3 regions of the Paenibacillus enshidis genome follow, and region 3 is predicted to be linked to each of the others. Evidence: riboswitches for the same ligand, from Rfam matches in the RefSeq annotation. Region 3 holds a riboswitch; each other region holds the start of a gene.
The links. Region 3 has a riboswitch for thiamine pyrophosphate ahead of thiC (phosphomethylpyrimidine synthase ThiC). Riboswitches for the same ligand answer to the same signal wherever they lie in the genome.
Positions count from the first base shown of each region.

Region 1: another riboswitch for thiamine pyrophosphate. It lies ahead of ACE41H_RS01525 (thiamine phosphate synthase); the one in region 3 lies ahead of thiC (phosphomethylpyrimidine synthase ThiC).
Region 2: another riboswitch for thiamine pyrophosphate. It lies ahead of ACE41H_RS19090 (ABC transporter substrate-binding protein); the one in region 3 lies ahead of thiC (phosphomethylpyrimidine synthase ThiC).

Region 1 is NZ_JBHHMI010000001.1:358,687-368,643, forward strand. It holds gene ACE41H_RS01515 (protein kinase domain-containing protein) at 1-400, shown strand, start outside; gene ACE41H_RS01520 (ABC-F family ATP-binding cassette domain-containing protein) at 545-2,095, shown strand; TPP riboswitch at 2,226-2,335, shown strand; gene ACE41H_RS01525 (thiamine phosphate synthase) at 2,473-3,063, shown strand; gene thiO (glycine oxidase ThiO) at 3,076-4,218, shown strand; gene thiS (sulfur carrier protein ThiS) at 4,218-4,421, shown strand; gene ACE41H_RS01540 (thiazole synthase) at 4,423-5,190, shown strand; gene ACE41H_RS01545 (ThiF family adenylyltransferase) at 5,190-6,269, shown strand; gene ACE41H_RS01550 (response regulator transcription factor) at 6,384-7,088, shown strand; gene ACE41H_RS01555 (C40 family peptidase) at 7,161-7,661, opposite strand; gene ACE41H_RS01560 (thiamine diphosphokinase) at 7,955-8,596, opposite strand; gene ACE41H_RS01565 (trimeric intracellular cation channel family protein) at 8,767-9,426, shown strand; gene ACE41H_RS01570 (low molecular weight protein-tyrosine-phosphatase) at 9,432-9,896, shown strand.
Region 2 is NZ_JBHHMI010000021.1:10,057-20,013, forward strand. It holds gene ACE41H_RS19050 (hypothetical protein) at 215-673, shown strand; gene ACE41H_RS19055 (glycosyltransferase family 2 protein) at 930-2,069, shown strand; gene ACE41H_RS19060 (helix-turn-helix domain-containing protein) at 2,234-2,455, opposite strand; gene ACE41H_RS19065 (DUF6809 family protein) at 2,646-2,942, shown strand; gene ACE41H_RS19070 (hypothetical protein) at 4,498-4,725, opposite strand; gene ACE41H_RS19075 (hypothetical protein) at 4,720-5,217, shown strand; partial or broken gene ACE41H_RS25310 (Rpn family recombination-promoting nuclease/putative transposase) at 5,227-5,394, opposite strand; gene ACE41H_RS19080 (hypothetical protein) at 5,478-5,651, opposite strand; gene ACE41H_RS19085 (hypothetical protein) at 5,759-6,067, shown strand; TPP riboswitch at 6,225-6,335, shown strand; gene ACE41H_RS19090 (ABC transporter substrate-binding protein) at 6,471-7,520, shown strand; gene ACE41H_RS19095 (thiamine-binding protein) at 7,548-7,841, shown strand; gene ACE41H_RS19100 (ABC transporter permease) at 7,838-8,614, shown strand; gene ACE41H_RS19105 (ABC transporter ATP-binding protein) at 8,670-9,515, shown strand; gene ACE41H_RS19110 (TatD family hydrolase) at 9,512-9,957, shown strand, end outside.
Region 3 is NZ_JBHHMI010000035.1:34,752-44,708, reverse strand. It holds gene ACE41H_RS22980 (YolD-like family protein) at 1-239, opposite strand, end outside; gene ACE41H_RS22975 (DinB/UmuC family translesion DNA polymerase) at 236-1,105, opposite strand; gene ACE41H_RS22970 (hypothetical protein) at 1,088-1,399, shown strand; gene ACE41H_RS22965 (copper amine oxidase N-terminal domain-containing protein) at 1,493-2,368, opposite strand; gene ACE41H_RS22960 (hypothetical protein) at 2,619-3,284, shown strand; TPP riboswitch at 3,760-3,872, shown strand; gene thiC (phosphomethylpyrimidine synthase ThiC) at 4,055-5,830, shown strand; gene ACE41H_RS22950 (effector binding domain-containing protein) at 5,926-6,702, opposite strand; gene ACE41H_RS22945 (helix-turn-helix transcriptional regulator) at 6,777-7,727, opposite strand; gene acnA (aconitate hydratase AcnA) at 7,848-9,957, opposite strand, start outside.

The DNA of each region.
Region 1 (9,957 bases), on a different contig from region 3:
AGACATCATTCCTCTCTTGAGCGGAGGTTTTGATTTTATTGTTTTTGACCTGGGCAGTGGTGGGAATCATGAAAGGCTGGAGGAATTTTTGCGGGCCGATTATCCGCTGATTGTCGGGTCCGGGGCGGAGTGGAGGCTGCCGGATACAGTGATGTTTGCGAGTGCTCTGGCCAGGTATCCGCAGCAGAAGTGGAGCTTCTGCCTTCCTTTGGCAACGAGCGAAGCAGTCCGCAGGCTTGGAAAAGATCTGGGTACAGGAAAGGTGTATACGCTGCCTCTCCATCTGGACCCCTTTGAGCCATGTGAAGAAATGGATACGGTTTTGCAAGCCTTGTTCAAGGATGCTCTGCCTGGACCGAGGCGGAAAAAGCCGTTGTTTGCTTCCCTCCGGAGACAGTGAGTCCGTGTCGTGCAGGTATATAATTTCATTTTCGTTATGGCGGGCAGTTCCGGTAAGGCTGCCTCTTGTGCTACAATAAGGCTTTGAAAGCAAACCTGAAGTCATATTGAAGTTTAATGAAAAATAAGGAGCCAGTTAACGGAAATGAGTTTATTAACAGTTGAAGAAGTTTCCCACAATTTCGGGGACAGAACATTATTCAGAAATGTATCGTTCCGCCTGCTGCCGGGAGAGCACGTCGGTCTGGTAGGGGCCAACGGTGTCGGCAAATCGACGCTGATGAATATTTTGACAGGCCAGCAGCTGCGTGACAACGGCAAAGTCGAGTGGACACCGAAGGTCCGTTACGGTTATCTGGACCAGCACACGAAGCTGACTCCGGGCAAGACCGTGCGGGATGTGCTCAAGGATGCATTTCTCCCCCTGCTTGAGCTTGAACAGGAACTGAATGTGATTACGGATAGTATGGCCGAAGCCACACCGGAGGAGCTTGAGGTGCTACTGGAGCAGATGGGGGAAATCCAGGAGCAGCTGGAGATCGGCGATTTTTATCTGATTGATGTGAAAGTGGAGGAAATGGCCAACGGGCTTGGACTTGCTGCCATCGGACTGGACCGCGATGTAGCTTCTTTAAGCGGGGGGCAGCGCACGAAGGTGCTTCTTGCCAAGCTGTTGCTGGAGAAGCCGAATGTGCTGCTGCTGGACGAGCCGACGAACTACCTGGACGTTGAGCATATCGAATGGCTTACACGTTATTTGAAGGACTACCCTTATGCTTTTATGCTGATTTCCCATGATACTGAGTTTATGAATCAGGTCGTCAACGTCATTTATCATCTGGAGTTTGGCAAGCTGAACCGCTATACCGCCAACTATGAGAAGTTCCTTGAAATGGCTGACATTCAGAAGACGCAGCATATCGATGCTTATGAAAAGCAGCAGGAGTATATCAAGAAGCAGGAGGACTTCATCCAGCGCAACAAGGCGCGTGCCTCCACTTCCGGACGGGCCAAGAGCCGTGAAAAGCAGCTTGATAAGATTGATCGGATCGACAAGCCGGAAGAAGCGGCCAAACCGACGTTCCAGTTCAAGGAAGCGCGGGCCAGCGGCAAAACGGTCTTTGAAGGCATTGACTTTGAGATCGGCTACAGCCATCCCCTGCTGCCGAAAATGTCCATTACGATTGAACGGGGCGAGAAGATTGCCATCGTCGGTTATAACGGTGTCGGTAAATCGACGCTGCTCAAAACGATTCTCGGGAAAATCCCTCCGCTGAGCGGAAAAATCTATACCGGAGACTTTCTTTATCCCGCTTATTTCGAGCAGGAGGTGCGCCCTGAGCGGATCACACCGCTTGACGATGTGTGGAACGAGTATCCGCATTTGAACCAGCATGAGGTTCGTGCCCATCTTGCCCGCTGCGGACTGAAAAATGATCACATTACCCGTCCGCTGTCCGCCTTAAGCGGGGGAGAGCAGGCCAAGGTTCGCCTCTGCAAGCTGCTGATGCGTGAAAGCAACTGGGTGCTGTTTGACGAACCGACCAACCACCTGGATGTGGTGGCGAAGGATGAACTGAAGCGTGCGCTGAAGGAATACAAAGGCACGGTGCTGCTCGTATCCCACGAACCTGATTTTTATAAGGATTGGGTAACGAGAGTATGGAATGTCGAAGAGTGGTCGGCCAAAGCCTGATGTGCAGGAGAAGCACAGCTTTGGACTTTTCGTACTGAAATCTGATGTACGTCTAGGCAAGTGAAACGGATTGTGCTACCATGAAAAGGGAAAACAAAATATATAGTAATACAGGCGATTGAACAGGCCTGTATCACACTGGGGGAGCCGCGGCTGGCGGCTGAGACGGAATAAACGCATTCCGGACCCTTTGCACCTGATCTGGATCATACCAGCGTAGGGAAGTGGACATTAGCCGAACGGGAATCAAATGCGGCCTTGCTTATGAGCAGGGAGGCAGTTCCATGTAAATTCGGTGAACCTGTAAATTCAGCCGCTTCCTGACCGGGAAGCGGCTTCTTGGCGTTCCCGAATAACGGTCCATGGAGGCAAAAGCAATGGAGCTTCATCTTATTACGGACGGCTGCCAAAGCGCTGAACGCACGGCAGACATCTTGCGGCTGATCGAACCGGATATTGACGTGCTGCACATCAGGGAGAAACATCTGAGCGCAGCGGAGCTGTACGAATTTATGTTTACGGTGTCGGAGCGCGGCTGCTGCTCGCCAGCCAAGCTCGCGGTCAATGACCGTGTAGACGCAGCACTTCTGTTCGGTGCAGGGACGGTGCAGCTCACCTCAAACAGCCTGCCGCTGCAGCTTGTGAAGCGGACGTTCCCGGAGCTGCGCTGCGGGGCATCCGTACACTCGCTGCAGGAAGCGCAGGTTGCGGAGCAGGCGGGGGCTGATTATGTGCTGTACGGTCATATTTACGATTCCGCCTCCAAGCCTGGGCTGCCACCGCGGGGGCTGAGCAGTCTGGAGGAGCTATGCTGTGCAGTCTCCATTCCGGTTATCGCGCTTGGCGGCATCCAGCCTCGGCATGTGCGGGGCATCAGGCGGGCAGGTGCATCAGGAATCGCTGTGATGTCAGGCATCTGGAAGGCGGATGATCCGGCCGAAGCGGCAAAGGAATACAGGAGAATGTGAGGAGGAAAAGATATGAGCTATTCGGCAGACTGTACGGTGATCGGCGCGGGAGCGATCGGCAGTTCCATCGCTTATCAGCTGGCGAAAAGAGGCTTCAAAACGATTCTGATCGAAAAATCGGTCCCTGCACAAGGGACCACACGAGCGGCGGCCGGAATGCTGGCGGCAGAATGTGAGGCCTTTGCCCACCCTCAGTTGGCCGCATTTGCCCTGCGCAGCCGCAATCTGTTCGGGGAGCTGGTGCGGGAGCTTGAAGGCCTGGCAGGACTGGTAACAGGTTATACCAGCACAGGCTTCGTTCTCCCTGCCCGGACAGTGGAGGAAGTTGAACGCTTGTCGGGCATGGCAGGGAACAAGGATGGATCAGCCGCAGAATGGTGGGAAGCCGCAGAGATAGCCAGAAGGATTCCTGGCCTGACAGGACAGGTGCTCGGAGGCTTGTTCCGCGAGCGGGAAACGCAGCTGCTCCCGCAGCGACTTGTACAGGCATTGGTGGCAGGCGCGGAAAAGCACGGGGCGGAACTGCTGACAAATACAATCGCAGAGGACATCCGGATCGTGGACGGTATGGTGCGTGGTGTAAAAATGAGCAGGGGATATATTGCTTGTCCAAATGTTGTGATCGCAGGGGGAATTGAAGCGGGCAAGCTGCTTAACCATTTCGGCATCCATACGGAGATGTATCCTGTCAAGGGAGAGATCGCTGCCGTTACCATGCCAGTACGTGCACTGGAGTATACCATTTACGCCGAGGATGTGTATCTGGTGCCAAAGCCGGAAGGGGAGCTGTGGATTGGGGCTACCAGCAGACCGCATGAATGGGGAGCGGATGTATCCGCAGGCGGGCTGCGCCAGCTTTTGGAGCGCGCCTCAGCCTGGCTGCCGGACATCGGGGAGTCGTCTTTTCTGAGAGCGTGGTCGGGATTAAGGCCGCAAACGGAAGATGGCTTTCCCATTATAGGCCCCGTACCTGATGCTGCCGGCTTATACGCTGCTTGTGGACATTACCGCAACGGAATATTACTGAGTGCGGCTACAGGGGAAGCGATAGCGAAGATGCTGGCAGGCAATACAGTGGAGCAACTTAATTTGACGGCCTTGTCACCGGCAAGAATGAAAAGACAGCCTGCACCAGCAGTCAAGGGGGATAAGTGATGAGGCTTGTTATTAACGGCCAGGAAATGACTTTTGAAACAGAAATTCACAATGTGGACCAGTTGCTCAATGCATTGGACCTGCAGGTCAAAACGGTTGTCGTCGAGTTGAACCGGCGCATATTGACCAAGGATATTCACAGCGTAACCGATTTGAAGAACGGGGATCATCTTGAAATTGTACATTTTGTGGGGGGCGGATAATATGCTGCATATTGGAGATAAAGCCTTTAAATCAAGACTGCTGCTGGGGACAGGGAAGTTTCCGGATCTTGAAACGCAAATGAAAGCTGTTCAGGCATCGGAAAGCCAGATCCTTACCTTTGCCGTACGGCGTTTGAACCTGGAGGAGAAGGGGCAGGGGAACTTCCTGGATATGCTGGATCTGTCCAGCTTCATCCTGCTTCCCAATACGGCCGGGGCGGCTACCGCCGAAGAAGCTGTCCGTATCGCCCAACTGGCCAAGGCGTCCGGTTTATGTGATATGATAAAGGTTGAAGTGATCGGGGATGACAGAACGCTGCTTCCCGATCCGTTTGAGACTTTAAAAGCCTGTGAAATGCTGCTTGCCGAAGGCTTTATCGTGCTGCCTTACATTTCCGACGATGTCATCCTGGCCAAAAGACTGGAGCAGCTCGGCGTTCACGCCGTCATGCCGGGGGCTTCCCCTATCGGGTCGGGCCGGGGCATCCTCAATCCTTACACCTTGGAGCTCATTATAGAACAGGCTTCGGTTCCTGTCATTGTGGACGCCGGCATCCGTTCACCTGCCGATGCGGCGCGCGCGATGGAACTGGGTGCGGACGGGGTACTGCTGAATACGGCGGTGTCCGGCGCGGGGGACCCAGTCGCCATGGCGGAGGCGATGAAGCTCGCGGTAAAAGCGGGCAGACAAGCGTTCAAGGCGGGCATGATTCCCGTTAAACGATATGCTGCGGCAAGCAGCCCCACAGAAGGGATGGTTACATCATAATGACTGAACGCAAGACAGCGGTTCCGGCAGATTCAGCTGAAGGAGCCGCCAAGGCAGCGGTTGACCGCTACTCGCGCCAGGAGCGCTTTGCGCCGTTCGGCCGGGAGGGGCAGCGCAAGCTGCGTGCTTCCCATGCGCTCATTATCGGGGCGGGAGCACTCGGTACAGGCATAGCCGAAACGCTCGTCCGCTCAGGCATCGGCACGATCACGATCGCTGACCGCGATTATGTCGAGTGGAGCAATCTGCAGCGGCAGCAGCTTTTTGCCGAGTCGGATGCGGTACAGCGAACACCCAAAGCGATCGCGGCCAAGCGCCGTCTGGAAGAGATTAATTCCGAATGCCTCATCCATGCCTATGTGCTTGATATTGATGGTGAAGCGTTGGAAGAGCTGGCTGCAGATGTGGATATTATCATGGATGCAACCGATAATTTTGACACAAGACTGATCATTAACGATGTGGCGCAAAAGCTCGGCGTGCCGTGGATATACGGCGGCTGTGTGGGCAGCTACGGGATTACCTTCACCATTATTCCCGGAGAAACGCCGTGCCTGAACTGTCTGCTGGGCACGATTCCGGGTGGAGGAGATACCTGCGACACGGCCGGCATTCTTCCCCAGGCTGTGCAGATGGTGACCGCCCATCAGACGGCGGAAGCCTTCAAGCTGTTAAGCGGCCACAAGGAGGCACTGCGGGGCAAGCTGTTGTCCTTTGATGTGTGGCGCAATGAAACCGTATCGATCTCCGTGGCCGGCGCCAAAAAGGAGGATTGTCCTTCCTGCGGAAAGAACAGGGTGTATCCGTATCTGCTGGCCGCTAATCGGCAAAAGGCGGATGTGCTGTGCGGCAGGGACACGGTGCAGATCCGACCTGCCCGTCGCACCAAGCTCGATCTGGAAGCGACAGCCGCCCGTCTTGCCGCCACCGGGGACGGTCTGGTGGAGAGCAATCCTTTTCTGGTTTCCTTTGCTGCGGGCAAACAGCGAATGGTCATTTTTGAAGATGGCCGTACGCTGATTCACGGCACGAGTGATATAGCGGAAGCCCGTGTGTTGTATCATCGTTATTTTGGATAAAATATTTTAATTCCCTCTTTGTCCTGATACATGTATTCCTTGCGAATTTCCCAAACTATGAACAGGATCACAGATATCACCAGGCTGCTCAGGGCGGCAGAAATCAGGTGACGCATGGAAGAATGTATATTGCTCGTTGGCGGAGAGAGCCGGGAATGTGTGGGGGAAGGTTTGCGGAAGGCGGGGTATGATGTAATCCATCTGCACAGCGCGCTGGAAGCTGCTGATCGTGTGGAAAACCTGGAATTCGGACTGCTGCTGCTCGACGCGGAGCTTCCTTCTTTGGAGACGGACCGGCTGCTGCTCGGCATCCATGATGAAAAGAGGCGGATTCCGGTCATCATGATTACAGATTCCGAGGATGCCGATAAGATGGTTGAATGCTTTGACCGGGGGGCGCATGACGTTGTAGCTGCAGAAGTGCCGGAAAAGGTGCTGCTAGCCCGTATCAAAAATTTGCTTTTTATTTTCCGCGGTGCCGTTCAAACGAACAGCCGGATCAAGGTGGCGGATTTGACGATTGACAGGGAAGTGAGGATAGTCCAGCGGGGAGAAGAGCAAATCGGGCTGACAGCGAAGGAGTTCGACCTCCTGTGGTATCTTGCGCTGCACGTCAATCAGGCCTGCAGCAGACAGCGAATCCTGAAGCATGTTTGGAGGCATGAATTTATAGCGGACACTAATGTAGTGGATGTATATATACGGCATCTTCGTGTCAAAATTGACTATGGTCAAAAATACAAACTCATCCGGACGGTACGTGGTGTGGGTTACCAGCTTCAGGAGCCGCGTACGGATACTTCCGGCCAGACAACGTAATATTCCGCATAACGAAAAACAAACCGGAGCTGAGGGCTTCCGGTTTGCTTCATTTATGATGATATCAATTCATTACAGTACACGGCGTGCGAACAGGTAGGTTTTCTTCCATGTGCCTGAATTCAAATTGGAGATGGTTACGCCTGGAGAACCGTAAGTGTGTAGAATTTTGCCGTTTCCTGCATATACACCAACATGCGTTACATTTCTGCCGTTAGCGCGGCTGCCGCTGGAAAAGAACAGCAGATCCCCGACCTTGATGTTGGATTTGGAAACATATTTGCCTTTCCGCGCTTGATCCTCGGAAGTGCGGGGAAGATTCACTCCATATTTGTCAAAGATGTACTTCGTGAAGGACGAGCAGTCAAATCTTCTCGTCGTGCTGGTATTAGCTCCGAAATCATAAGGAGTTCCTATGTACTTTTTGCCAAAATCAACAATTTGTTGACCTTTAGTCGATGTGGCGGTAGCCGCATGCGCGGATGGAGCTTCTATAGTTGCGATTGCTCCAAAGCCGATAGAAGCAGCCAGTCCGACAGAGATGACTTTCTTAAACAAGTTGTTGAACTTCATGATGTAGTTGTACCTCCAAAAGTATTAGTCATTCGAAAGGAATGCTTGAATGCTTGCCCTCTTGCAGGACTGAGTATAACAGTTTTGTTACCTCCCAGAATTTAGGTGAATCTGGTTTATTCCTTGTGCGTCAAGGCCTTGAACCGGATTATTAAAAAACGGTTAAAATTGCTGTAAAAGGCTGGAATGCTGCGGAAACCGGCAAGCAAAAAGGCTAAGACCGTTGAATTATCAACGGTTTTAGCCTTTTTTGACTCTTTTGCAAATGTTAAAATAAGATTACAAAAATGTAATCAATCCTTGCTTTGGATGATGAGCAGTATGCCGCTCTCGATCGAAACTTTGCCAGCAGCAGCGGTCAGACGGTTGCTGACGCCCCTGGATTGTCCCATTTTAAGGGTTGCATTCATCAGCGGGTACATAAATCCTTCAAGATTGATGCCTGTTACTTCATTCGTCATGGGGAGCAGGGAGGTATAGGTATATCCCCTGTCCTCTACAACAGCTTCCGTGCCTGTCAGCATGATCCGGTTGTGCGCATCCTGGATGATACAGTGGATATGATGTTGCATGGCGCGCAGCAGCATTTGCAAATTGGCGAGTGTATGATCCATTCTGGTGCCGGTAGCGCCGAGCAGCAGCACCTCGCCGATCTGCTCCTCAATCGCCAGTTCAAGCGCAAGCTCGGTGTCGGTAAGATCCTTGTGAACGGGGTCACAGCTGAGAAGACGTTTGCTGCATGCCTCAACCTTGTCCCGCTGTTCCGGCAGCACGGAATCGAAATCGCCTACGGCGATATCGGGGCGAATTCCGTGCTCCACCAGATATAACGCTCCGCGATCCGCCCCAATAATCAGGTCTCCGTCCCTGATCTCTGACCAGTCATCCGAAGACAGGACTCCGCCGGAAAATATGATTGCTCTCCTGATGCTCATCCGCTACATCTCCTCTAAAAAAATGCACTATGTATAAGTATAACCTGGATAATTATCGCTTGCACAATTTCCTCCGGTTTCGCTACAATGAGAAGGTGGAAAGTTGACAGGGGAAGTAAGGGATTTCAAGAAAGCAGGCAGTCAGAAGAGAAAGGGAGAGAAACAAGCTGTTGGAATTACACATCTTTGATTGGTTCAGCATTGTCGGGACGATTGCCTTCGCCATGTCCGGGGCTATCGTGGCGATGGAGGAAGAATACGATATTGTGGGAGTGCTTGTACTTGGGCTGGTGACGGCATTCGGGGGAGGAGTGATCCGCAACATTCTCATCGGTGTTCCGGTGACTACGCTCTGGAGTCAGGGGATGCTAATTACGCTGGCCGTTATTTCCATAGTCATTGCATTTATGCTGCCTTACGAATGGATCAAGCATTGGAAGCGGACAGAAGCGCTGTTCGATGCGGTCGGTCTGGCTGCATTTGCAATTCAGGGGGCGCTGTATGCCACACAGATGAACCATCCTGTCATTGCCGCCGTGGTCGCCGCTTTCTTGACAGGCACGGGCGGCGGCATGATCCGTGACCTGCTGGCCGGGCGCAAGCCGCTTGTGCTGAGGGACGAGATTTATGCCGTATGGGCCATGCTGGCTGGACTTGCGGTAGGTACCGGGCTCACAGCCCGCCCGGCAGAGCTGATCGTGCTCTTTATAAGTGTCGTAGTATTTCGTATGCTTTCCGTGTATTATAAATGGAAACTCCCGCGGCGATCGCTGCGCCGTCCGTCGCAGGCAGATCCGGGAGCGGTTGACTGGCGGGTTCAGAAAGGATAAGGATCATGATTCGAGTATTATTTGTATGTTTGGGCAATATTTGCCGATCGCCGATGGCAGAGGCTGTGTTACGGCATAAGGCTGCGCTGCGGGGGCTGCAGGGTGCCATTGCAACCGATTCGGCCGGGACGGGCAACTGGCATATCGGCAAGCCGCCGCATGAAGGAACGCTCGGGCAGCTCAAGCTGCACGGGATCAGCAGCGAAGGGTTGATTGCCCGGCAGATGCAGGCGCAGGATTTTGAACAATTTGACTATATCGTGTGCATGGACGACTCCAATGAGCAAAATTTGCGCAGGCTTCAGGGAGGAAAGGATGCGGAAATCCTGAAATTGATGGATTTGCTTCCCGACGAGCCGCTCCGCGAGGTTCCTGACCCGTATTTTACAGGTAACTTCGAAGAAACCTACAGATTAATTGATCTGGGGTGCGAGGTCCTTCTGGACAAGATTGTAAGCGAAAAGCTATAATATGGTCGTATGATGACGAAAAGGATAAACGGCAGCAGTGCCGTTTTTTCTGTTGTTTGGA
Region 2 (9,957 bases), on a different contig from region 3:
GACGTGCAACAAAAAAGCAGAATTATGTTAACCTCCACTCGCCAAGCTCGGCGAATGAAGCGGGGAAGCCTTCCCCCTGGAGGCCTGAAAAAGCCCGGAAACACGGGATTTTTTTGATTATTCAGAAAAATTACGTGTGATAATTTTAGTTGCTATAAGAAATGACGTCCCGACTGGCGCAACAGGCGTCACGGGCGTGACCGGAGCGACTGGCATGACTGGTGCTACGGGGGTGACAGGCCCTACAGCTCCGAATGTCACGTCGAATTACATGACGGCGTTTAACGCTCAAGCGCAATTTGTTGCACAACAGGGAATCATAGAGGTTCCCGCTATATTTACGAACAATGGTACGGCCATCAAAAATGTAAATGGTGTGCTTACGCTGGCGGCGAATCAAACCTATTCGATCAGTTACACGGCTTCGGGTGTTCCACCTGTATCCGGTGGCATGACTGGCCTGGGAGCAGCTCTCCGGATTAACGGTACGACATTTATCCCTGGCGGTTCAGCATTTAATCTTGGAAATCCAACGATCAACTCGGTTGTAAGTTTAGCGGGTTCTACTATTCTTACGACTTCAGGGCCTACCTCCTTAGCTCTAGTCAACATTACATCAGTAGGGGGCGCAACATTTAACAATGCTGATATGAATGTAGTTAAGATAGCATAACTTAACTCTGAAATAGCATCTACTCTCGATCAGGCTATGGTCATGGATATGCTGATGGGGAGTCAACCCCGCCACTCTTCCAAAGAAACGCAAATAGATCAGGGGCTTTCATGCAAGGCTGCCCCTGATCTTGTTGAATGCCGTGTAGACGTCGGACCCTTATCATGAACGAAACCGGTATCTCGTTCGCTTTGATATGGGGTAATTTAGGAAAAATAATTGGATTTGTACCTTGTTGTTTGATAAGAGGTGGATTATGGGTCAACCAAGCATCTCGTTATGCATGATCGTTCGGAACGAGGAAGAAGTTCTGCCGAAATGTCTCGGCAGTGTCAAGCGCATTGTGGATGAGATCATTATTGTGGATACCGGCTCCACGGATGATACGGTGGCGATTGCGAAGTCCTTCGGGGCCAAAGTGATTGAAATGCCGTGGGAGAACAGCTTCTCGGTGGCTCGCAACCGGGGGTTGGATGAAGCGACGGGGGACTGGATTCTCTGGCTGGATGCCGATGAAGAGATCGATGTGACTGAGGCTGACCAGCTCAAAGAGCTGCTGACCCGGGATGTGATCCGGGAGCAGCATATCGAAGGCATCCAATTTTATTTTTGCAGCTATCTGGAGGGAGGCGGGGAGGAGCATCACTGTCTTCAACGCATGGTGCGGAACCGGCCGGAATACCGGTTTGAAGGAAGGGTACATGAACAGATTCTGCCGAATATGCTGAAAGCCAACCCCGGCATGCAAATCGGGCAGGTCGATATCCATATTTACCATGTTGGCAATCTTGTCAAAAACATTGTGCGTCAGGACAAAATCAGACGAAATCAATCGCTGCTCCTGCAGTCACTTGAGGAGTATCCAGAGTATCGGCAGTATCACTATTATCTGGGGATTGAGCTGTTTCGATTGAATGAATTGGAGCGCGCGCTTGAGCAGTTTAATACAGCTCTGGCCAACCCGGAGGGTTTTCTGCCGGTGGTGCTGTCCAGTGCGTATAAATACAAGCTGGCTATATTGGAAGCCATGGGGCGTTATGACGACATGGTCCGGTGCAGCATGGAAAGCATTGAACGGTTTCCGGACTTTACAGACCTGCATCATCTCAGGGCGGTCGGCTGGCAGGGTCTGGGGCAAACGGGCAAGGCCATTCATTCAATGCGACAAGCGCTGAGTCTCGGACCAGCCCCTGAGGGATATCCGTCTGTAACCGGATTTGGCACCTATTTGACCTGTCGGGATCTCGGAATATTGTACGTCTCTGTCGGAAATGTGAAAGATTCGGATTTGTATTTAACCCTGTCGAGCCTGATGGGTGGAGATACGAGGATCACATTCGAAGAGCCGTCGAATCATAATGATAATGCACCATCCTTAAGCCATGTGGGCCATTAGGCTCGCCCACCCAAGTCCATCCCTTTAAATAGAGCATCGAATATTTCCCAAGCCCCTCTTCGATAAATCCTCCTGCTCTTCTGAGCCAACATCGAAAAAAAACGCCAATGGATCAGAGACAGCCTTCGTTCAAGGCTGTCTCTGAAGGTGTTTAATACCGCGTACTATTCCTCAACATCCACCAAATCAATGATCTCACGAATATCCTGAATATTCAGGGCCGCTGCGATTTTTTCAATATGGCTGAAGCTGATGCTTTCTCTTTTGCCGTTGGATAGTTCACTTAATGCCGCTTGTCTGACATTTGAAATTCTGGATAACTCCCTTAATGAAATATGATGATCTTTAGCCAACTCTGCTATTTTTACGACAATTTTCTTGTTCATCTGAATCCCCTCGCATTACTAAATATATAACTTGACGATACGCGTGGGCGTATTGTACAATGAATTCATGAATGATACGCGAGAACGTATTATCACTACTGTAATACGCTTGTTCAATCCTTAGCATCTGACTGTACATAAACAACCGCTGTACTTTTCTAAGAAAAATACAAAGTAAAGGTGGAGCAACATGCAAAATGTATTAGAATCACTCTATTATGGTGATCTGGTTCCCCATGAGCAAAGCGCCTCCCATAGCCCGGAATACAGATTACTGAACGAACAAATTACCAAGTCCCTGAATCACTGGAAAAAGAAGCTTGCCGAAGAAGATTTCAACGAGCTGGAAGCTTTAACCGATCTATATTATCAAGTTCAGGAAATTGATATGGCCTCCTCGTTTACAACCGGCTTTAAGCTTGGCGCAACCCTGATGATTGAAGTGCTTTCCGGCATGAGCCCGCCTGTCCCACAGCAGGATACCTGAGTTCCTGATTACCGTTATCATATCACAAACAAAAGATCCACTTCATAAACTTCAAATTCTCCCAGGAGCCTGGAACGTCAAGCCTATCCCTTCCGCTTTACCATTGAATATTTTTAAATCATGGGAATGATACACATCGCGGCTCCTACCAAATCATGATCTATAGAAGAATTACGAACTCAACTTTCGCAGAGCCCAAATCCACCGAATCATCCGTGCTTGACAGTCAAGCCGATAACCGATCGTGGCAAGGCATGTGCACTCTCTGTCCGGTGGCTTTGCACGATTATCCCGTTGGATCAGGTCCTCGTTGCCGCTTGTGAACCCAAAGGTTTCCGATGTCCTCGTTCATGCTGCCCCACACCGATCAAGCCACGCACATCATGCTCACCTTTTCCCGTTTAAGTACTGCAACTAGGCCGCAGCCGCAAGAGGCTGAACCGATTGGCGCGCGATCAGTCGGCGGTAAGGGATCGCCGGAATCGTCACGCCCATGTACAGCAATTTCCGCCACATTGTTTCTTCCCCTAGGCCCTCCCCAACCCTCAACTCCCGCATTCTGAGCAAAAGGGATAATCGTGCAAAGCTGTATGGAAAGGCACCAGACAACACACTAACCTCACTCTGGCTACTAGACTCTGAGAGGGCCGAATGCCCTTCCTGCAAGAAAGCTAGCAAAAAGCGGTCTGCTTTGATTCAGCGTCAACCCAGCAGTAGATCTCCGTTTTACCCCGTTATTTCAGGGCTTGTTTGACGATTTCATGCTGCGAAAGTTGAGTTACCAAAAAAAGTGCATATCACTCAAATTATGAGGCAAAGACGTGTAACAAAAAAAGCAGAATTATGTTAACCTCCACTCGCCTAGCTCGACGAATGGAGCGGGGAAGCCTTCCCCTCTGGAGGCCTAAAAAAGCCCGGAAACACGGGATCTCTATGATTATTTAAAAAATTACATTGCTGGCATAACTTCGTCAGCATCGCTGTCTAACGGATCATGTTCAGCCTTATAGGCCGTCAACTTCGCCACCCTTCAGCCGTTTATATGGCTCTGAAGGGTGGCCTTCAGCATGAAGTAGTGCCTTTCTTGGAGATAATCTGCTAAAAGTGAACACTACAATGGCAAGTGACTTACTTTTAGGAAATTTAGGGAAAATTTCCGCTAAATATGGTAACTTTTCAGCTGCCGAATTACTACCAGACGAGCTTGAACTGCTTGTTCAATCCCGTAATGTTACCGTGAATGTTATGAGGCAAAGGGGGAAATGCCAATGCTGACCGTCGAACAAGCGTTAACGAAACTCAGTGAATATGGAATAACCAGCAGTATTCAGATGGTGCGCCGCTGGCTGCGCAATGGGGTGATCCAGGGCGAGCGAACCGAAAACCGCAAGGAAGGCTGGCGAATCCCGCCGGACGAACTTGATCGGTTTATACAATCCCGTAATGTCACCCCAAAGCAGGATTTTGTGGATTACCCGCGTAGATCTGCAGAAGAGTGCTGGGGAATTCATTTGGAAAACATTTGCAAATATGGGGGGGGGGGGAGTACCCACCTTCAGATGACATCATCGAAGCCGTTAAAACGTCCATGTTTGGAATGTTGTACCCGCATGATGAAGAACACGCCCTTGTCCGGATTCATCTGCGGTTTGAGTGTCCATTCACCGGCAAGCTCTTCGGATCGATGGACGAGCTCGTACGCGCCGCAATTTCGCACCTCATCAGGGAGTACACTGCCGTGGAGCAGCACGATGCTGAACGAACAGGAGCAGACGTATTGCACGAGGATGAGGAGATACCCTATCTTACCCACATTACGCTTAATACAGGTCAGGTTCGACGCATCTATCCGGGCGAGGTGGACAAACAACTATATGCTGCCATGAAACGGGTTTGGAAGGACTCCTTCAAATCTGAAGGGGTGCAGCTATTTGAGGGATATCGATTCAAGAGCTTTCAATCCAGACGGGTTACCGTCGGAACTCTCTGTAATGGAAAAGGAATACCGATTTTAACGACCAACTGTTGCCAATGGGATGATGGAACGTACTGGAGAATACTCCAGAATGAATCTTGGATTCCGCTTGCGACCCAATCCAGTGAGCCTCCCCCCACTCCATATGTGGCAGATCAATTGGGGTTTGGCTTCATGCAACATGAAGATGCGACGGCATGGACAGAGGATTTTTCGCGATGTTTCGGTTGGCTTGTGTTGGATGCAGAACAGGTGATTTTAGAGAGCAAGGGTGATGAATCTCCGCGACAAGCCATTTAACCAACTCATCGCCCCCTCAATCATCGAGGCTTGATCGTGCAAATACTTCTGTCTATCTTCATACAATCGACGGGCTTCCTCATCCTGACTTAGAAATTCTAATGTAGTCATCGTCAATACCTCCCATTTGGATTTATCAGCACCTTTCAGGAACAACAGCCAGTTGACCAATCCTCCACTTTCTACATTCTTCAACATTTTACAGGATTGGCCTTCCTGAAGCTGCCCACTGTACAGTTTTGGTGGGGGCTGTTTGACGCTTACCTATTTTGAGAAGCCAACTTGTCGGATTTGCTCCCCCGCAAATAATCCTGCATTTGTCGATTAAGCTCTTTCCGATCATTATCAGTTCTCGGCGGGATCGCTATCACACCATCGCCAGCCTCTGCCAATTTATCAAAAGCATCAATCATCTTATACAGATCGTCCTTCATAATGGTGGTACCTCCTCTAAATTTAAAAATCGTAATTACGAAATAATATAGCACTTTATTAAGTCATATGCTACAATAAAACCATAAAGGTATAAGGAGCGGGATACATGAACAGTGAGTTAAAGGAATTGCTGCAATCCGTAATCCGGGAAGAACTTCAACCGGTTCATGAGCGCCTTAATAAGATTGAAACAGATCAGCAGGAGATGAAACGAGCCGTCCTGGATACGAATGAACGGGTTATGGAAATAGGTGACTTTCTGGAGAACCAGCACAGAACTATTGAAATTCTCTCTGCCCGCTCCATTCAACAAGAAGCTGAATTGAAGAGCGTTACCGGGAGCGTTGGTTATCTTGTCCACAAAATGGGCGAACATGACCGGGACTTACACGTTATCAAAACGCAAAAGGCTTAGAACGGGTGCGGCACCGAGGGTTTTTCGGATAAGTCCCTCTGGACACTCCGGCCGTGAAGGCATATAATCAACGTTAGTTCATATAACTGAGCCCGCAAAATCTTCAAACAATGCGGACGTGTCAAGGCAGCAAGCTGCCGTCTTGATGCTCCTTCATACAACTTGCCAGGGGTGCTGGAATCGGCCGGCTGAGATTGTGTCCCCAGACACTGACCCTTACAACCTGATCTGGGTAATGCCAGCGTAGGAATCGCTATAGAGTGACATGTCTTTTTTGACACCGTCATTCCTTCCTTTGGTAGATTACAAGCGTCCCGGATAACGGGGCGCTTTTTTTTGCAGGATCACGGCAGATGACAGCATTGCAGAAAGAGCACGGGTGATGAAGAAGGGAGAAGAAAGTATGTTTTCTTTGCAAAAATGGGGCCTTGGAGCGGTATGCTGCCTGCTCCTCATCCTGACCGCCTGCGGCGGGCAATCGTCCGCTCCACAGGATACGAACGCTTCCGGGCCTTCCGGCAGCGGCAGTACGGCCTCCGGGAAGCTGAAAGACGTCAAGGTAGTGCTCGACTGGACCCCCAACACCAACCACACCGGATTGTATGTGGCCAAGGACCAGGGATACTACGAAGAAGCTGGTCTGAATGTGGAAATTGTACAGCCCGGAGAAGGCGGCGCCGATCAGATGGTCGCCTCCAACGCGGTTCCGTTCGGCATCAGCTATCAGGAAAGCGTCACCCAGGCCCGCACACAAGGAGTTCCGCTCGTCTCTATTGCGGCTGTGATTCAGCATAATACGTCCGGCTTTGCCGCTCCGGTGGACCGGGGCATCAAGTCGCCCAAGGATTTTGAAGGCAAGAAATACGGCGGCTGGGGCTCGCCCGTCGAGGAGGCTGTCATGAAATCCATCATGGAGCTGGACGGCGGGGATGTCAGCAAGGTGCAAAACATCAACATGGGCGATGCGGATTACTTCACCGCAGTCAAGCGGGATATCGATTTCGCCTGGATATTCTATGCATGGACAGGAATTGAAGCCGAGCAACGCGGTGAGCAGCTGGATATGCTGTACGTCAAGGACTATTCCAAGAGTCTGGATTACTACACACCGGTCATCGTCACGAACGAAGCGACCCTCAGCAGCGATCCTGAGCTGGTAAAAGCCTTCATGAGCGCTACGGCCAAAGGTTATCAATATGCGATTGACCAGCCGGAAAAGGCGGCGGAAATGTTGTCAAAGGCTGTGCCTGAGCTGGATAAAGAGCTCGTACTGGCCAGCCAGCAATGGCTGAGCCCCCGCTATCAGGACGATGCCGCACAATGGGGTGTCCAGAAAGCGGAAGTATGGAAAAACTACGCCGATTGGATGTATGAGCGCAAGCTGCTTGACAAACCGCTGGAGGCCGAGAAAGCCTTCACCAATGATTTCCTGCCACAAGACGGCAAATCCTGATTTAATTCGGAAAGGAGACGGTTTTTCATGGCTAACACTCTGTTGAGTATTCAGGTGATTCCCAAAACGCACGGTGGAGAGGACAGCATTCCTTACGTCGATAAAGCGATTGAGGTGATCCAGCGCTCAGGCGTCAAGCATCAGGTCAACCCGCTGGAGACAACTATGGAGGGCGAGCTGGATGAGCTGCTGCATATCGTCAAGGAAATGCACATCGCACTTACCGAGGCGGGAATTCCAAGCGTCATTTCCCAGATCAAAATCGCTCATAATCCGAATGGAATCAGCATGGATAAGCTGACCGAAAAGTACCGTCCATGAACAGGAAAGAAAGCCTCTATTCTGTGTTCAGAAGCGTATGGCCGCCCGTTGTGGCGGTCCTCTTCTTTTTGGCGGTATGGCAAGCCGCGGCGGTCTTCCTGCACATTGAGCCCTGGATGCTGCCAAGTCCGGCCGGCATCGCCGCCGAAGCGGCCGCCCAATCCGCCCTGCTGGCGGATCATACCTGGGCTACCGTCAGGCTTACGCTGAGCGGTTTTGCGATCGGCACCGCCGTCGGGCTGCTGCTGGCCGTGCTGCTGCACCTGATCCCTTTTCTGAAGCGGGCACTGTACCCGCTGCTCATTCTGAGCCAGAACATTCCGACCATTGCGCTTGGACCGCTGCTGATGATCTGGTTTGGCTTCGGCCTGCTGCCCAAGCTGATGGTCATTACGCTGGTCTGCTTCTTTCCTGTCGTTGTTGCCGCCCTGGACGGGCTGGCGCAGACGGACCGGCTGATGATGAACTATATGCAAATGTCAGGCGCAAGCCGGATGGGCATCTTCCGCAAGCTTGAGCTGCCACATGCGCTGCCTTCCCTCTTTTCAGGTATGAAAATTGCCGCCACCTACAGCGTGATGGGGGCCATCGTGGCCGAATGGCTCGGGGCGAGCGAGGGAATCGGCTATTATATGCTGCTGCAAAAATCAGCCTACCGCACAGATCGGGTTTTTGCCGCGATTGCCATTATCGTGGCCCTAAGCCTGATCATGTTCCTGCTCATTGCGCTGCTGGAAAGGCTGCTGATTCGGTGGCGGCCGGAGCAAAAATAGGAAATGAACCGGTCTGGCAAGCGTTATGCCTGTGCAGAGGAAGGAGTATGAGAGGATGGATGGAAAGGAAAATAACCGCAGGGGTGACGGAGAAAAAGCAGCTTTGAATGTTGAACAGGTGAGCATTGCTTTCCGGCAGCGGAAAACCCTGCTCCCTGTGCTCAAGGACATTTCCCTGACCGTGGAACGCGGAGAGTTCGTTTCGCTGCTCGGCCCTTCCGGCAGCGGCAAAAGCTCGCTGTTTCACCTGATCGGCGGACTGCTGACACCGGATCAGGGGTGTATTTATATGGATGGTGAGGATGTAACAGGCACGCGCGGGCGGATCAGCTACATGCCACAGCAGCCTGCCCTGTTCCCGTGGCGGACGACGCTGGACAACGTCCTGCTCGGGCAGGAGAATGCGCCAGGGCCAGACAAAGAGCCCCGCCGCGAGGCCCGGGAAGAGGCCCGCCGCCGGCTGGATGAGGTCGGGCTCGGCAAATTCGCCGATGCGTACCCGCACACGCTGTCCGGAGGAATGCAGCAGCGCGCGGCCTTTCTGCGGGCCATGCTGAGTCCGCAGGAGCTGATGCTGCTCGACGAGCCATTCAGCGCGCTGGACGAACTGACACGGTCGGACATGCAGCAGTGGCTGCTGCAGATGTGGGAACGCCACCGCCGTTCCGTGCTGTTCATTACGCACAGCATCGAGGAGGCGTTGCTCCTGTCCGACCGCATCTACGTGCTGTCTGCCAGACCGGCGTCGGTGCTGCAGGTGGTGGACGTTCCTTTTGCAAGGCCGCGCCGGGAGGAAATAACCGCAGACAAGGCATTTGTGGAATTGAAGCATGAATTAAGCCGCCAGATGCGGGAGGAAAAAGCGAAAAACACAGCCGCATGGGCAGGTGGCACCGTATGAGCCTTTTTGCTCCTTTAATCGACGCCCACATTCATCTGGACAGCTATTCAACTGAGGCGCGGGCAGCCCTCCTGTCCTCCATAACCGCGAGCGGCGTAGAAGCGGTCATTGCCGTCTCCATGAATCTTCCGTCATGCGAAGCCAATTTGCGCCTCGCTTCCGAACGACCCGGTATGATCTTTCCGGCGTTCGGCTACCATCCTGAGCAGCCTTTACCAGGCCCGGCAGAGTTGGACCGACTGTTCGACTGGATGGAACGCCATGCGGACCGGATGGTTGCCGTAGGAGAAGTCGGGTTGCCTTATTACACCGCCCAGGAAGCTGTGAGCAAGGGGGCCTCCTTTGACCCAAGCGGTTATGTTGAGCTGCTGGAACGGTTCATCCTGTTCGCCAAAGGGCATGACAAACCTGTAGTGCTGCACGCCGTGTACGAGGACGCCGA
Region 3 (9,957 bases):
ATCCCGCTGAGCTCCACATCTTCATACTCGTCGAAAAGACGGATCCTGAAAGTCCTATGCTTATGTAATGATTCGGAAAGAGCTGCCTCGATGAACTCCATTTCCTGATCATCCAGCACCGGCTTTTGTTTCCGGAGCTCTTCCCGCTGCTGCCGGTTAATTGCTACTCGATGCTCAGGCAGCATCATCCTGCTGGATTCCCAAAAACCGTTTCCCTCCAGCCTTTTCCTCGTTGTCATTTAAAGTGTCCTCCTATCTTGGTCGATCGATCGACAGCTTGGCCAGCAGCTGTTTGTGAAACGGCACGAATGATCACTGAATCCCCATATTTACGTTTTAAGGCATCGGTTGCTCGCTCCAGCGCTATGGTCTTTTCTCGCCCCATATCGAATAAAGAAAGCTGATACTCTGTGTCCGGAACCAGCTGCGACAGACTGACGCCCACCCTCCGGATCGGGAGTCTGTTCCAGTGCTGATCCAGGAGCCTACAGGCCCAGCGGTAAACCTGGTTGGTAATGTTGGACGGGTCCTCCATCTTCAGCTGCCGATGAAAACCGGTTGGTCTGTCAAAATCAGCTCCAGCGCAGCCAATGGAGACAACATGTCCCATAAAGCCAAGGCCCCTGCAGCGCTGACAGACCAGTTCGGTTAGTTCCAATAGCACGACTTTGATTTCCTCCAGGTTTCCGTAGTCCCTGGGCAGCGTCATCATATGTCCGACAGACTTGGGAGCCACCTGGTGCGTCTCCGGCCGGACCGGGCTGTCATCCATGCCGTTGGCGATCCGCCAGTACATCTCCGCCTGGATGTCGGAGTTTTTACCGAATTTCCTCCGCATCATTTCTTTTAGCCTGGCCAAAGGCGTCTGGGCGACGCTGCCAATGGTATGCAGCCCCATCGCGGCGAAATGGCGGGTCATCCTGCTTCTGGATATAAACATGCTGCTTACAGGCAGCTGCCATAGCGTACCCGCGAGCATGTCTTTTGATAGCGTGTAAATGCCTGACGGATTCTTTTTGGCGTAGTTATCACACGCCGTCTTGGCCAGAATCTTTGTCTCAGCAATGCCAAGCCCGGTGGCGTAACGATGCCGGATGGTTATCACTTCAAAACGACGGTTTTTTCAGAAGGGGCGGTATCGACCGTTTCCGGTCCCAGCCATGCACCGGTCCTTACGACATTATGCGTGCGCGAGGATACCAACGGGACATTATGGCGTTCGCTTCATAATAATTATGACGGTTCGCTTAAGACCGATCCAAGCAACCCGCCAAAAGCGCCTTATATAGCAGACAGGCTTGAAATCGGTTCTATGATGCATTTGGACGCGATGGAGTGGACAGGCGGCTTTGCGCGATGCTTGGGCTGGATTGTGCTTTCGCCGGGGAGTGTGAGGTAGGCATATGGGAAAGAGTTTGACATTTACGTCAAACTCTTTTTCTTGGTGGTGTGGAAGGTCGGCTATCCAACTAATGGATAGCCCGATTTCATATTATTTATCTTTACGTACTTCATTAGGAATTGCCATGATAATCCCAGATAAAGGACCACCTTTAACCTCTCCTACTAGCGGTTGGCTATCTCCTAAACGGCCATAATCTACACCATCATCAATTCGGTGTTTTGCAAAATATACCTGGGCTTTATCCTTTGTCGGACGTTTCCCATTTTCTTTAACATAGCTACCGTCTTCAGAGAGTACAGCTTCCCAAACCAGATGTTTCACGTCATTTTTAATTTCATAGTAGCTAACCAATGAGCCTTGATAAAAATAATATCTTAAGGCTTCTCCTTCAGGGAAGTGGTAAGCATAAGTTACAGCTTCACCTGTTTCAGTTAATGTATTGGTATCGGAAGTGGGTAGATCAACTGCTATTTTTCTAGCTTGAACCAAATCTTTACTCTCATACAGCGTTTTATAATCCGCGATTTTATCTGAGCTTCGAATCACAACCGAGTTTTCATCTTTATTCCAAAACACTTGGGAATCAAATGCCTCACTAATAAATCGTAAAGGTACCAAAACGCGGTTATTTCTCAAAACAGGTGGAGACTGCAAAGTTACCGTTTGGTTACCCATGGTGGCTGTTTTTTTACCTACCGAAAGTGTAAGCTTTTCCTTACTTTTAGTTGATATAGCAATTACAGTTTTCGTTTTAGGATCCCATTGTAAATTTAAACCTAATGGTTTCAGGGATGATAACGACACCATTGTATAGCCATTTAACGTTTCTGGAGGAGAATCGGTCTTGATTGTTTGGCTATCAATGATTAATTGAACTTTTGAAGCAGCGAATGACGACTGGGAGAAAGAAATCAGTAATAGAGAACCTAACAATACAGAAAAAAGAAATCTAAATTGTTTCATATACAATCCCTCCATTTTTGTAAAAAAAATCATCTCTATAGCATTAAACGTATTTCACAAAAAAAAGTTGTAAAATAAATCAAAATTATATATTGCGTAACGATACGTGTTATTATATAATGAGGGTGTGGATGTAACACACTTCAAAATGAATTAGGTGAGGGATACCCCTTATTTGTTTTGATATCCCAGGTGTTTTGCATACCTCAATACTACGTAACGTAACGTTATATAATAGGAGGAAATTTCAATGCCCGAATATGCTAAATTTGCGAAGATTGTGCCACAAACCAACACCTTAACGAACAGAGGTTTTCAAGGGTATGTAACATTACCTTCGTCTAAAAGCATGCCCTCTGGCTACATCAATATGTATTGCGGTGTTGCTGGATTTGAATGTGGTGTCTCCAGCGCGGCGGATTCTCGTTTTTATGATCCTACTACAAAAACGTATAAATGGCACTGGTTTGTAAATGGTCCGGAAGTGAAAAATGGTGAACCTTACACACAATTTAAAGATGGTGAACGAATTCATCTTAAACTTGTTCTTCGGGATGACGGCTTTGTTGAATTCTTTGTTAACTTCAAAAGTGTCTTTGTATCACAAGGAACGTATACAACGAGTTCAAGCACTGATAAAGCGGCTCGATTTATTTTTGGTACACTCCAAAATCAATACGAAACTTTGCCGTCGCAATTACCTGCTTGGAAACTATCTTTCAGTAAAATTACTTGCGACACAATGATGTTTAAAGGTCCAGGTAAAAACGCTGATTGGATCAACGTTACCTCGAGTAACACCAAAGCAATTCTTGCTCATACTCCAACTACTATGACTAATCCTGCTCCTGCAGATATCAATGGCACTACGAATGACCTGGCAAATGCAAGATATGCTGTTTCTATGACAGTATAAATCGAAAAATATATGTGGTGTGGAAAGGAGGCTATCCAATTAATGGGTAGTCTCCTTTCTGATTATCAGAAAAGCTGCAGGACTCAATTTTAGGAACCACTTTTTTCTGGCCGGGTTGCAGCCTGGGCTTGGTTGAAACCAAGCCTGGACAATGCGGCAGGCAGAGCAGATGGACTGGAAGGTTCAGCTGCAGGAGGATGGATCCGCTGTGGCCGGGGGATCGATCAGGAAAGCGAAGGCTGAGAACCAGGAGAGCGAGCGGGGCGTAGCGGCTCTTAGGTGGGTGTTCTTCCCGCCTTAGAGCCGCTACGCCCCGCTGGTTTTTATCATTATTATGATTATCGTATATATTGGTAAACTTCTGGCATAGGGCTTAATGGGGTTGCCAAACTTTTCTTTTTAGGCTAACCTGAACTGGAAGGCGGAGGCATCCGTCTGTGAAATAACATAGTTATAATCGGCGGCATGATGCTGCCGAAGTTACTGGGGGGGCCCGTAATTCCGGGCTGAGATGGAACCGTTCCAGGTTCCGGACCCTTTGTACCTGATCTGGATCATACCAGCGTAGGGAAGTAACCGGCCAATGAAATTATATGGATAGGCAGCATGTGCAGCAGCCAGGGGCATACCTTGGTAGTGCATGGAGGCCTGTTTGCATACAGCCGGTTCCTTCGGGAACCGGCTTTTTCATTTTGCAGTTGGCCGTCAGCATCGGTTTTTCTCCGGTATGATCCCGATGAGGAATAAGACGACTCGGGAGGAGCAAGCAAATGACAGAGAGCAAGCGGAAAACAGCAGCAGGAGGAGCCAATACGGATATCGGGGCCTTTCCGGCAAGCACCAAGGTCTACATCCAGGGATCAAGACCTGATATCCTGGTGCCCGAAAGAGAGATAACGCTGCATGACACCCATACACCGCAGGGGGTTGAGCATAATGCCCCGCTGCGTGTGTACGATACAAGCGGTCCCATGACCGACCCGGCGTTTCAGGCAGATATCCGCAAAGGACTGCTCAAGCTGCGGCAGGCGTGGATTGAGGAGAGAGGGGATGTCGCCCGCTATGAAGGAAGAGCAGTGCAGCCTGAGGATAACGGGCTTCGGTCCGGGACCCGTCCTGCCGCGGAATTCCCGGGCGCTGTCAGCCGGCCGCTGCGTGCGCTGCCGGGGCGCAACGTTACCCAGATGCACTATGCCCGCCGGGGAATCATAACACCGGAGATGGAATTTGCGGCAATCCGGGAGGGGCTTGATCCAGAATTCGTAAGACAGGAGCTGGCAAGCGGAAGGGCGATACTGCCCTCCAACATCAACCACCCGGAGAGTGAGCCGATGCTGATCGGCCGTCATTTTCATGTCAAAATCAACGCCAATATCGGCAACTCGGCGGTAACCTCCTCCATAGAGGAGGAGGTGGAGAAGATGACCTGGGCTGTTAGATGGGGAGCGGATACGGTGATGGACCTGTCGACAGGCCGCAACATCCATACGACGCGCGAGTGGATCATCCGCAACTCTCCCGTGCCGATCGGAACGGTGCCGCTGTATCAGGCGCTGGAAAAAGTCAATGGGGAGGCCGAAGCGCTGACCTGGGAAGTATATCGCGATACGCTGATTGAGCAGGCGGAGCAGGGGGTGGATTATTTTACGATTCATGCCGGCGTGCTGCTCCGTTATATTCCGCTGACCGCCAAGCGGATGACGGGCATCGTGTCGCGGGGCGGGTCCATCATGGCGGCTTGGTGCCTTGCTCATCATCAGGAGAACTTTCTATATACACACTTCGAAGAGATCTGTGAAATTATGAAGACCTATGATATCGCCTTTTCGCTCGGGGATGGTCTGCGTCCGGGCAGTATTTATGATGCCAACGATGAAGCTCAGATGGCTGAGCTGGCGACGCTGGGTGAGCTGACGCAGATTGCCTGGAAGCATGATGTACAGGTGATGATTGAGGGGCCTGGTCACGTGCCTATGCATAAAATCAAGGAGAACGTGGATCTGCAGATGGAAATCTGCAAGGAAGCACCATTCTACACGCTGGGGCCGCTTACGACGGATATCGCCCCCGGATATGACCATATCACCTCGGCGATTGGCGCTGCCATGATCGGCTGGTTCGGAACCTCCATGCTCTGTTATGTCACACCGAAGGAGCATCTTGGCCTGCCGAACAGGGACGATGTGCGTGAAGGGGTGATCGCCTACAAGATCGCTGCCCATGCTGCGGATCTTGCCAAAGGCCATCCAAGGGCGCAACAGCGGGATGATGCTCTGTCCAAGGCCCGCTTCGAATTCCGTTGGCGCGATCAGTTCAATCTGTCCCTCGACCCGGAACGCGCGCTTGAGTATCATGATGAGACGCTGCCGGCCGAGGGGGCGAAGAACGCGCACTTTTGCTCGATGTGTGGCCCGAAGTTTTGCAGCATGCGCATCACACAGGATATCCGGGCATTTGCCGTAGAGAAAGGAATCGGCGAGGAGGAAGCTATTGCTGCAGGTTTGGAAGAAAAGGCACTGGAATATCGTGAAGGAAGAAGCAGGTAATACCGTAATGTATAGATGGAAGTTTTTTCTGTAAAAAAATGGGGCCTGCAGGCCCCGTCATATGGATCGGATTTATCAGATTTATGCAACGTTTTTTAGTGATGTCGAATGGTGCTTCTCACTGCAATATAAATGTCCGCTTGTCCGCTCGCGGCATTTCCGGCGAATTCATTGTACAGCTCGAAATCTCCGGAAAAGGTTCGTTCGAGCCCCTGGACAGACGCAGACCACTGCCATATGCGCTGCCACGCTTCGGCAACAACCTGATGAAGCGGACCGTGTGCGGTCCGGAAGACAGCATATCTGGCTGCAGGGAGTGTGACCGAAGACAGCCCATCCGGAATCTTATCCCCAGGAGGCACAATATGTCCCAACAGGTAGGTATATTTTCCAAATACTCCGTTTTCATAGTCCGTATAGCACCCGTAAATAGGCCCCGAAGGCCCGATCTCTTTGCTTCCCTGGAGGAATGAAGCCCAGAGAGAGGGAATATGACCTTGTCCGGACATTTCTGCGGCGTTGGTTGTGCGGACCGCCTTCCCTGCCAGTGTAATGGCTTCTTTTTCAACAAACTTAAGAGGCTGTATTGACGAAGAGGGTGCTTCTGCTTCTTGAGCGGCCCAGCGCTTTAATAAGGGGAGTGTTTTGGACAGCATGCTTCTCGCAGCTTCCTCTTCCCAGCCTTCCTGCAGCAGAAAAGGGATGCTCAACCGGATCATATCCTCCATCGTGATGTCAGGCTGGGTAAAGCTCCCGTTCTGATAGCAGTATTTGCAGTAGTCATAGACCAGGCTTCCGTTTGCAGCGGTACCTGCCAGCTCTTCACTGTTAATAGGCATGCCGCAACTTTGACATTGTTCATTAGTTCTCATTTCATTTGCCTCCTTTGAACTGTATATATGTTCCTACAGTATAAGGAGGCAAACATGACAACATACTGTCATGTTCAGGTGGTGCCATCGTAATTATGCTGCATCTGCTGCACCATAGTGCGAATACGGTCCCGTACATGCGGAGGCTCAAGCACTTCCACGTGTACGCCAAAGCTGAGGATAAAGCCGTACAGCCAGTCGTTCTCCGGGAAGCGGCATGTTACGATGACTCTCCGGTCCTCCTCCTCCTCCAAATTCTCATGGCCAAACCATTCTTCGGCAAGATGGACCCTGTCAGGACTAAAACGCAGCACCAGCCTTATCTGGTTATCCGGCTTGTTCCAGCTTTGCTGCCAGGGCAGTTCTTCAAGCACAATCGGTTCACGGACAAATGTAGAGTCTTCGGCAATAGAGACCTCACGCATCCGGATCAGCTTGAACATCCGGAACTGCTCGCGTGCCATACAGCGGCCGTACACGTACCATTGGTGATGCTTCAGCACTAGTGTATAAGGCTCAAAGCTGCGGGAGCTTATTCGTCCCTCTGCGTCCTTGTAGCGAAAGTGGACAGGATGAAGCCCGCTGATGGCCTGCTTGAGCAGGGAGAGGACCCCCTGCAATTCCCCGCGGCCGCCCCAATCGGAATAATCCACGATGAATTGCTCGGTACGAAAACGAAAATGCTCCGCCCTGGAGGCGGGGATGATTTGCTGTATCTTCTCCAGCAGCAAGGAGGGATGGTCCGCCTCCGGATCGGAGGTTGCCAGGCTGCGCAGAGCGGTGACGATGGCGGCCAGCTCTTCATCGTTAAGCAAAGCCCGGTCAAGACGGTAGCCTTCGCTCAGGCCAATTCCTCCGCCCGCGCCCTGATAGGTCACTACAGGGATGCCTGCACAGGCAAGCGCATCAATATCGCGGTAAATGGTCCTGACTGATACCTCAAACCGTTCGGAGAGCTCCTTGGCTTGAATCATACGCCGGTTCAGCAAAAGGATAACAATGGCCAGCAGGCGATCTATTTTCACGATTTATCCGCTCCTTGGGTATTAAAAGCTGTTGTAAATGATTATAAAGCTTTGGAAGCACAGCAAAAAGCCCATCAGGACGCCAGAGTGTCCTGATGGGCTCGGAATAACGGATAAATATTACTTGTTGTTCTGAATCATCTGACGCAATACGGTTTGCAGAATGCCTCCGTTGTGGTAATAATCGATGTCCACCGTGCTGTCGAGACGGGCCGTTACCGGGAACTCGAATTTTGTGCCGTCTTCGCGCTTGGCGATAACGGTAAGAGTCTGGCCTGGTTTCACTTCGTTGTCGATACCGAGAATATCAAAGGTCTCCTGACCGTTCAGCCCAAGGCTGGACCAGCTATTGCCTTCCTGGAATTGCAGCGGCAGCACGCCCATGCCAACGAGGTTGCTGCGGTGAATCCGTTCAAAGCTTTCCGCAATGACGGCCTTCACACCAAGCAGGAATGTGCCTTTCGCCGCCCAGTCACGGGAGCTGCCTGTGCCGTACTCCTTGCCGGCGATAACGACCAGATTTTGCCCAGCTTCCTGATACTTCATGGAAGCATCGTAGATGGACATGACTTCGTCCGTAGGCAGATATTTGGTCACTCCGCCTTCCGTGCCAGGGGCAACCTGGTTGCGGATACGGATATTCGCGAACGTGCCGCGCATCATGACCTCGTGGTTGCCACGGCGGGAACCGTAGGAGTTAAAGTCCTTGCGCTCCACGCCATTCTCGGTCAGGTATTTGCCTGCCGGGCTGTTCACCGCGATATTGCCCGCCGGGGAGATATGGTCGGTCGTTACGGAGTCGCCCATCAATGCAAGCACGCGTGCGTTGCGGACCTCCTGAATGTCCTTCATGCCGTCCTGCAGCCCTTCGAAGAACGGCGGGTTCTGGATGTAGGTGGAGTTTGAATCCCACTCATACAGCTCGCCTTCCGGGACGTCAATCGCGTTCCATTTCTCGTTGGCTGTGAATACATTTTCATACTTCTTGCGGAACATATCCGGGCTGAGAGACAGACTGATGGCTTCCTTGATTTCCTCGGAGGACGGCCAGATATCCTTCAGGTAGACCGGCTGATTCTCCTGATCATAGCCGATCGGATCGTTCTGCAGGTCAATGTTGACCGTGCCTGCCAGCGCATAGGCGACAACCAGCGGAGGAGAAGCCAGATAGTTGGCTTTAACCTGTGCGTGGACACGACCTTCGAAGTTCCGGTTGCCGGACAGAACGGCCGCAACCGTCATATCGTTATCGGTGATGGCCTGGCTTACTTCTTCAGGCAATGGACCGGAGTTGCCGATACATGTTGCGCAGCCGTAGCCTGCAACGTGGAAGCCGAGCGCTTCCAGCGGATCGATCAGACCGGCCTTCTGCAAATACTCGGTGACGACAAGCGAACCCGGAGTCAAGCTGCTCTTCACATAACCCGGCTTCTTGAGGCCACGCTGTACGGCTTTCTTGGCAAGCAGGCCAGCGCCCAGCATAACGCTCGGGTTGGACGTGTTGGTGCAGCTTGTGATGGCCGCAATCACGACTGCGCCAGTGCCCATCTCGCTGGTGGAGCCGTCCTTGTGCGATACTGGCACATTTTGCGCGATCTTCTCGTCGCTCAAGCCGTAGCCGCCTTTGTCAACAGGTGTACGAATGACACTGTTGAAGTTTTCTTTCATTTGGGTGAGCTCAATCCGGTCCTGCGGACGTTTCGGTCCGGCAAGGCTCGGTACTACAGACGCAAGATCCAGCTCAATCGTATCGCTGAACACCGGATCAGGGCTATCGGCTGTGCGGAACATGCCTTGAGCTTTGTAGTATTCTTCGACAAGCGCGACTTGCTCGTCGCTGCGGCCCGTGCTGCGCAGATAAGCAAGCGTCTCGGCATCCACAGGGAAGAAACCGATCGTTGCGCCGTATTCCGGAGCCATGTTGGCGACCGTCGCGCGGTCTGCGAGGCTGATGTTCGCCAGACCCGGTCCGTAAAATTCCACAAACTTGCCGACAACGCCTTTCTTGCGCAGCATTTCCGTAACGGTAAGCGCCAGGTCTGTCGCTGTTGAGCCTTCCGCAAGGCTGCCTGTCAGCTTGAAGCCAATGACATCAGGCGTTACGAAGTAGAGCGGCTGACCAAGCATGCCTGCTTCAGCCTCGATGCCGCCAACACCCCAGCCTACAACGCCAAGACCGTTGATCATGGTCGTGTGGGAGTCCGTTCCGACCAGGGAATCCGGGAATACA